DNA from 2 places in the Halomonas sp. McD50-4 genome. Region 1 is predicted to be linked to the other one. Evidence: predicted binding sites of a transcription regulator. Region 1 holds the regulator's gene; the other holds the start of a gene.

Region 1 (4,281 bases):
TAGCTTGGGCGTTTCCATGGTGACCCTCTTCAACCGCGGCGGGCAACGGCGCATTCATGGCGGCGACCACGACGGGCCGCAGGCGTCGTACCAGATCCCGCACCGTAACCTGTTCTTGGTAATCCTTGGCGGCGATATCGCGAAGGGCATCCAAGCCTGACAGCGTGAATATCACCGTTCCCAACATAAAGTGTAGCCGCCAGAAACGCTCAGCGTCCGGCAGGTCTGGGGTCGCTTGGCGCACCAGCTCGGTGAAGCGCGTAAACACGTCGCCATATTGCTGCTGAATATAACGCCTTAAATGCCCCTGAGCCTGGCTATACGCCAGGCCCAGGAGCCTCATGAACACTTTCAGGCTATTGCGTTCTGCCGGGACGGCCAACACCGTGGTCGCCATGGTCTCAAGCAGCACTTCCAAAGGAATCGGTTGGCCTTGATGGCGCGTCTCGAGTTCATCCAGTGCCGTATGAAAACGTGCCGAAAACGGATCGAGATAGCGGGCGAACACCGCTTGAATCAGTGCTTTTTTGGAACCAAAGTGGTAGTTGACGGCCGCCAAATTGACGCGTGCCTTGCTGGTGATATTGCGCAGCGACGTCTCGGCAAAGCCTCGCTCTGCAAATAGCACCTCTGCCGTGTCCAATATACGCGTTACCGTATCTGATTGGGCCATCTCGCCCTCCAAAAAACAGGTGTTTTAAACAACGTTGCATACTATGACATATGTCTGACAGGCTCAATCACTTATCCAGTTCGCCAACGGTCCATGGGCGGCACCTTCTTTACCTAGCTTTCAAAGCACTCGTTTACACTGGCGTTGGTCATGGACCATGTACTGGACAGAGCAACATACTGTATACTTAAACACATACTGATTAAGCCGACATGTAGCTACTGTCTTTTCACTGTTTTGGAGTTTGGTATGTCTCGTCCACTCACAGCACGTCAGCAGCACGTATTTGATTTCATCGTCAAAACCATGGGTGACCTGGGGTACCCGCCAACGCGCGCTGAAATCGCCAAGGCGCTGGGGTTCCGCTCTCCAAATGCTGCCGAGGAGCATTTGCGTGCGCTCGAGCGTAAAGGCGCCATACGCATCATTCGAAATACGTCGCGGGGAATTCGGCTACCGAACCAGGAGGCGCTGGAACCTAGCGAAGTGCCAGCAACGACAACGGCCGCCTCCGAGCCTGTACCCAATGGGCTACCCGTGATTGGCGAAGTTGCCGCCGGTAGTCCAATCTTGGCTGCCGAACACATAGACCGCTACTGCCCGCTTCCAGCCGAGTATTTTACGCCCAAAGCCGATTACCTATTACGTGTACGCGGCCTCTCCATGAAAGATGTCGGCATTTTGGAAGGCGACCTTCTGGCCGTTCATCGCACTGATCGCGTACGCGATGGCCAGATCGTCGTAGCACGGTTAGAAGACGAAGTGACGGTCAAGCGTTTTAAACGCCAGGGCCATCAAGTCACGTTGATCGCCGAGAATGCCGACTTCCCACCGATCGAGATCGATCTGCGCACCCAGCAACTGGATATCGAGGGTGTCGGCGTCGGCGTTATTCGGGGCGGAAACGGACAAGCGCTCGGCTGAACTGAGGCCGTGGTCAGACCCGTTACACGAAGTGTATTTACTGTGAGTCGATGTAACGGTGGTCATTGAAGGTGGCCACCCAACTTGGGTGGTAGACTAGCAAGATGCTGAGCAGCATCCCGGTGATGAAGGCTTCCGACGGCATCAGCAGCGGTAAAAAGCGGGCATACTCTTGAGCGAGATATACGGCCTCAGGGTCCGTGCCCGCCAATATGATGAGCGCCACCGCGACAAGCCCGCCACCTAACGTCGACAGCGCTGCGCCGAAAAATCCGCAGGCGAATAAGAACACCATCAAATTATCCGGCAGGCGGCGATCCACCAGACGCCACACGATGCCTGTCACCATAGCAGGCACGATGCCAGTCACCAGTACGTTCGCCCCAAGAAGGTTCCACTCGTTACGTCCAATCGCTACCATGGCAGCGTTGATCATTACGTTGCTCAGCAGCGCTAACGGCATTTTAAAGACCAGCGTCATTAACACCGTAAATACTAGGTGAAGCGTCAACCAATCCACTGCTTGAGCGCGAAGCTGCCAAAACAGCATGACGACAAGCGTCGCGGCCAACCATCGATGTTGGAGCGCGTTATCTTCGAGCAACGGTTGCCAAGGGCGCAGCCAAATGCACCAGCCCACCATGCCCAATGACAACAACCACGTCATCACCAGCGCCCATGGTGCCAATACGCTCTGTGCAAACGACATAGCGCCCCCGGTAGATTAACTAAAGACGACCGTTTTATTGCCGTGAATGAGCACACGATCTTCCAAGTGCCAGCGTAAACCACGCGCCAACACCGCTTTTTCAACGTCGCGACCGAAGCGAACGAGATCGGTCGGCGTGTGGCAATGGCTGACCCGATGTATGTCCTGCTCGATGATCGGGCCCGCGTCCAGCTCTTCGGTGACGTAATGGCAGGTCGCACCGATCAGCTTCACACCGCGCTCATAAGCTTGATGATACGGCTTGGCACCCGCGAACGACGGCAGGAAACTGTGGTGGATATTGATGACTCGGCCCGCATAGCGTTCGCAAAGGGAAGGCGGCAGTATTTGCATGTAGCGCGCCAGCACCACACAGTCGGCGCGGGCCGCATCTATCTGCTCTTGCACTTGATCGAATGCCCGCTGCTTGTTGGTAGGATCGACCGGTACGTGATGATAGGGAATACCGTACCACTCCGTGAGTGAACGCATATCGTCATGGTTAGAAATGACGCCCACGATATCGCAATCCAGCTCGCCTGCTTGCCAGCGATACAGCAAGTCGACCAAGCAGTGAGACTCTCTAGACACCATGAGCACCACACGGCGACGCTTTTGCGTATCTACCAACGACCACTGCATATCGAATTCGGCGGCGACGGGCTCGAACGCCGTGCGCAACGCTTCCGCCGACATACCCAGTGAGTCCGCCAGAATTTCATAGCGCATGAAAAAGCGACCAGTCTCTAAATCAGAGTGCTGGCTTGCTTCGGTAATGGAACCACCCTGCTGAGCAATAAAGCTTGAGACACGCGCCACAATGCCCACCTGATCGGGGCAGGAAACAACTAAACGGTAATAATGAGACATCACAGACACTCTTAACGTATTTAACGGCACGCTCGCCAAGCACCTGCCTAACGGCAGATAAACGCTTTAGCCGCATTAGTGTAACGTAAGCAAGATAAGGAAGCACCGCGGTCTGGTGCCGCGATGATTGTTACCCGCCCCCCGCATCCCGTATAGTTAAGACATTACTTTCTAGGCTTTTCATAACTGATGCATCCATCACGCGTTCAACTTCGTCCCCGTCGCCGCCCGCCCCTGCGCCTGCTACCGCTTGGTGGCTGTGGCGAAATTGGAATGAACCTCACGCTGTATGGGTATGACGATCAGTGGATCGCCGTTGATTGCGGCATGATGATTCGCCAAGACCTGCCGAATTCTCCGCTTCAAGTCCCCAACACGGAAACCCTGGAAGCGCTCAAGATCACCCCCAAAGCCCTGTTCATTACCCACGGCCATGAAGACCACATCGGCGCCGTGGCGTGGCTTTGGCCCAAATGGGGCTGCCCGATTTTTGCCACCCCACTCGCAGCGGGACTCTTGCGCTACAAGTTTGCCGAACATCAGCTCAGTAGCGCAGCGATCCAGACCATCGAACCGGGGGAGGCAGTAGAGAGTAGCCCCTTCACCCTTCGCTATCTCAGCGTTACCCACTCCATCCCCGAGAGCTGCGCCATCATGATGCAAGCGGGGGATTACCGCATTCTCCACACGGGTGATTGGAAACTGGACCCAACCCCGCTCATTGGCTCACCGGTCAATGCGGCTCAATTCAGAGCACTGGCACCGGTCGATTTGCTGGTAGGGGATTCAACCAACGCGCCCATGCCGGGACAGTCCGCCAGCGAAGGGGACGTTGCCAAGGCGTTGGCGAACACGCTGAGCGCTTGCACAGGCAGGGTGGTCGTGTCTTGCTTTGCCAGCAACCTAGCGCGGGTATTGGCCATTGGTTTGGCAGCCCAGGCGAGTGGACGCCGGGTTAGCCTGATGGGCCGCTCGATGGAGCGGATGGTGAGTGTGGCCAGAGGCCTGGGCTATTTGGACGACTTCCCGCCCCTGGTGCCCGCCCATGACCTGGGCTACCTCCCCCCTGAAGAGGTCGTGATCATTGCCACCGGTAGCCAGGGCG
Region 2 (4,281 bases), on a different contig from region 1:
TTTGCCACTGAACCACTCTTGGGTGGTGGCTGGGCATTGGCTGATCAAACGCTGAATCTGTCCCGCCTGAAAAGCCGTAACCCTCTTTACAGCTGCACGTGTGCTGGCCTGACCGTTATCGTCCTGCCCGCGTGTAGTGATGTTGAGCAAGGCGCACAGTACGTAGCGCTTGCCGTAGCTGGTGGACGATCCAAACGCCTGTACCGCGTTCTTGTTACCGCTCATATCCGCAGGCAATAGCATGCTGGTCTCTTCCCGATGGCCGTCCTTGTGCATCAGCACGCCCGTCACTTGGATACCGCGTTCCTGGGTCTGAATACGGAAGCTCACTGCGAAGCCGTGTTTTTGCAGGATGGGGCGCACGGTATCGACGATATCTTCCAGCGTGGCATAGCAGCCGTTATTGGTTTGCCCACGCTCTTCAATGCTGGGCAGCTCGGTCTGCATCGCTGCCATAGCAGCGCTGTAGGCCATCATGGCCTGACGGTCCATCACGCGCTCCTGCATTTGCAGCAGGCGCTCCATCTTGTCGATATCGACGTCAGGGTTGAGGGCAGCTCGCTCGATCACCTGGATAATGGCGGTACTTTCAGTGGTTGATGAAGAAGAAGTAGGCGGCGCCGCCTGGAGAGACGATGCCTCTTGAGTGACCATCTGTGTCTTGTTCGCCATGACGGCTCTCCTTAAAAACGGTATGGGAGTTAAATATCGGTGGGCAGATCATCGGGAGATACCGGCACAAGCCGAAGCTCCGCGCGGTAAAACTGGCCTTTCGCCATGACATAGGTAGTTGCCTGGGTTTGGTCTTGGGTCAGAAGGCGTTCTGTGAGCTGGGTAAGAGCTAAGTCGAGGTCGAGGTCGTGGTGTAGCAGTGCCATATAGGCCTCCAAACAAAAAAACGCCCAGCCGGTTAAGAGCTGGGCGTCTATGGGGTGACGTTAGTGAGGTAGATCAGCAAGTAACGTGGTGGCGACGCCGTTAAGAGTTAGCTGACCAAGGCCAGCGCCGCGTTGAGCGCTTCCTGCTTCAGCTGTGCGCCTTGTCCGAACCAGGCAGAGTCCATGCGGGTATCGTTACTGCGTGCGCGTTTTTCATGATCGACGTATTCGGTCACGGCATTGAGCAAGCCCCAGGCCGTGTCCTTCGCGGTCACTAAGTGAGCGCCACGCCCTTCGCCTTGGTAGAGCTTCCGTACCTTATTCAGTGCTCGATAGTTGGGCAGTTTGGAAGGATCGTCTAACGGCGTCTCCACGCCGCACATCACCGCTTGGAAGTAGTGTTGTGCTTCACGGTGATCAATCTTCCGCTCGGCTAACGCCTTCATGCGGTACATGAAGTCATTCCACTGCGACACCGAGATACCCAGTTGGCGTTTGACAGCGCGGGGATCAAACTCCGAGCGGTGTGGCACCTTCACCGCTTGCGACGTGCCATCGACTGCAATTTGCAGTGTGTTGTTGCACACCACCCGCACCGTGGTAGGCGTGGCCATGGTGGCAAGGGTGCCGTCACACGACGTGGCCAACAGCAGATAATCGTTGACCTCATCCTGACCTTTGAGCGACGTGCTTAAGCCGCTACGGGCTAACGCCCAGAACTTACGTCCGCCTTTGAGCACGCCAGCGGTTTCTAGCTCATACCCGGCGTACTCAGTCAGATCACGGTAAAACTCCAAAATCTCCTCGGGCTGCACCACCTTATAGCGCTGCGACACCACCGACAGCGGGGCTTTGGTATCTGAGCGGTAAAGCACCTTCTGCTCAGGGAATGAGTGAATGCTGCCCAGGTGGCTAGCCCCTTCGGCAATAAAGCGTACCGGCGCTTCTTCGATATGCCAGTTCATACCGGCCTGTTGCTGCCAGACCTTCAGCGGTTGATGACGAGACAGCTGTTGCCCCAGGCCATGCCAAGGGGTATCGCCAACGTAAGCCATGTGTTCAACGAGATGTGCCATGAGTCATTCTCCAGACATAAAAAAAGCGCCGACCAAAGGCCAGCGCGCGAAAGTGAATAGGCGGATCATTCGCCCCACACAGGGCGAACAACGATAGGTTAAGCGTTAGGTGCTAAAGGCGGGTAGGCGTCGCGGTAGGTGCAGCCGCAAGACAAGCATAACCACGGTGTCCCGCTGCCAACTGGCAGCCACTGCTCAAACAGCGAGGTGGCCATGCGTGAGCCGGTTTGACCTCCGGCCACGGCACCCATCATGGCGGCAGGCAGTTTTGCCAGTGGAAAGCGAGTCATCGCCAATGGCAATGGGCCGGTAATGGCCATCGAGCGCCATGCGCCAATAGCACCGCCAATCAAGGTGCTGCCTACCACGCTCACGCGTTGGGTAGTCTCCAGATTCAGCATGCGCGTAGATGCACAACGCTTACAGGGTGGGGACATATTGAAGCTCCTATGCAGCGGAAAAGGTTCCAGTGGGGTGGATGCATAGGAGTGATATAGGTCTGAAATTGGTTGGGATACGCCGATGAGGTATTGCGTTAATTGAGCACTTTACAGATACTGTTTTTATATACAGCTATCAATGGAGGTGCCCATGACGTTATCAGTGACATTACTGGGACAAGCAGACGCTTTAACGGCGTCGCAGCCCTTACCGCTCTATACCTGTGCCGTGCGCGCAGGCTTTCCTTCGCCCGCAGATGACCACTTGGATACCGATCTTGATCTACACCGTTATGTGGTGAAACGGCCTGCAGCAACGTATTTCGTACGTTCTGAAGGAGACTCCATGATTGGTGACGGGATTCACCATGGGGATTTGCTGGTGGTGGATCGCAGCCTCGAAGCCTTACCAGGGCGCATTATCGTCATTTGTGTTGATGGCGAGCTCACAGTAAAGCGCCTTGAGCGAGTAGGGCAGCGGACTTATCTCCGGGCAAGTAATCCTGCTTACCCTCCCATTCCCCTAGATGGTCGTGAGTCGCACGTCTGGGGCGTAGTGACTCATGTGCTTCACAGCTTTCCAGGGGCAACGCTGCAATGATGGCTCTGATCGACTGCAATAACTTCTACGTCTCCTGCGAACGGGTCTTCAACCCATCACTGGAAGGTCGTCCTGTAGGAGTACTATCCAATAACGATGGTTGCGTCGTCGCACGCTCTAACGAATTAAAAGCGCTGGGTGTTGAAATGGGGGCTGCCATGCATCTGTTAACACCCGAAGTGCGCCGCCAAGCCGTCCTGCTATCCAGCAACTATGCGTTGTATGGTGATATGTCCCAACGGGTAACCGAGGTGCTGGGGCAGTTTTCACCCCATGTAGAGGTGTACTCCATCGACGAAAGCTTTGTCGGGTTTCAGGGATTTGAGTTAGATACCTTGGAACATCGAGGCCAAGCGTTGCGGGATACCGTGAAGCAGTGGACAGGTATTCCCGTGTCAGTGGGGGTTGCGCCGACACGGGTGTTGGCCAAGGTCGCCAATCATGCCGCTAAAAAACACCCTGCATATAGAGACCAAGGTGTATGCACGTTGCTTGCAGAAGGCGCGTCTACTAAAGCGTTGCTGAAGCAGTTGCCTGTCACCGAACTATGGGGCGTTGCACGCCGCACCGGCGAGCGATTACGCGTCATGGGCATTGAGACTGCCTGGGACCTGCGAGAGGCAGACCCGAAACATATCCGTCGGCACTTTAGTGTGGTGCAGGAGCGCATTGTCTGGGAGTTGCGGGGGCAACCCTCCATTCAGCTAGATGACATGAGCCAGCCTAAACAACAGATCATGGTGTCTCGTTCGTTTGGGCGGCTTACTAACGATCCCCATCAGTTAAGGGAGGCGCTACGGCATCATGCTGCCAGGGCGGGCGAAAAACTTCGTAAGCAGCAAAGCGTCACCAGCGCTGTCATGGTGTTTATCCGCACAAACTCGTTTCGTACGGATTTACCTCAATATCGTCAACGTGTGGTCATTTCTCTGGAACGGCCCACTGATGATAGTCGTGAGATCATTGCCGCTGCGGTGCAGGGTTTGCGTCGTCTCTGGCGAAAAGGATACGCCTACCACAAAGTGGGTCTCATGCTGCTTGATCTATCGCCTAAAGCTAATCGACAGCTCACCCTCACTGAAACCCCTCAGACCGACGAAGAAGCCAAACGTAGCGAACGATTAATGGCGACGATGGACAAGCTCAACCGTGAGCTGGGCAAGGGGACGGTACAGTTGGGCCTGCCCCGAAAAGGAAACGCCTGGTCGTTGCGTAGTGAGCGTCGTACACCAAGGTATACGACACAGTGGAACGAGTTATTAAAAATAAACTGAATCGGTACATTT

The links. Region 1 encodes LexA, which represses DNA repair genes until DNA is damaged. Its sites were predicted from a motif close to TACTGTNTANNTANACAGTA; they were not measured.
Region 2: a site for LexA is predicted at 2,510-2,529, ahead of umuD (translesion error-prone DNA polymerase V autoproteolytic subunit). Genes of this name have one in related genera too.

Annotation. Positions count from the first base shown of each region.
Region 1 covers NZ_JAKRFG010000010.1:120,243-124,523, reverse strand. The annotation lists gene MHM85_RS13115 (TetR/AcrR family transcriptional regulator) at 1-673, opposite strand, end outside; gene MHM85_RS13120 (L,D-transpeptidase) at 1-18, opposite strand, end outside; gene lexA (transcriptional repressor LexA) at 923-1,597, shown strand; gene MHM85_RS13105 (energy-coupling factor ABC transporter permease) at 1,635-2,306, opposite strand; gene purU (formyltetrahydrofolate deformylase) at 2,322-3,176, opposite strand; gene MHM85_RS13095 (ribonuclease J) at 3,450-4,281, shown strand, end outside.
Region 2 covers NZ_JAKRFG010000002.1:409,422-413,702, forward strand. The annotation lists gene MHM85_RS04525 (ERF family protein) at 1-672, opposite strand, end outside; gene MHM85_RS04530 (hypothetical protein) at 702-878, opposite strand; gene MHM85_RS04535 (DUF932 domain-containing protein) at 986-1,954, opposite strand; gene MHM85_RS04540 (hypothetical protein) at 2,053-2,391, opposite strand; gene umuD (translesion error-prone DNA polymerase V autoproteolytic subunit) at 2,546-2,995, shown strand; gene MHM85_RS04550 (Y-family DNA polymerase) at 2,992-4,269, shown strand.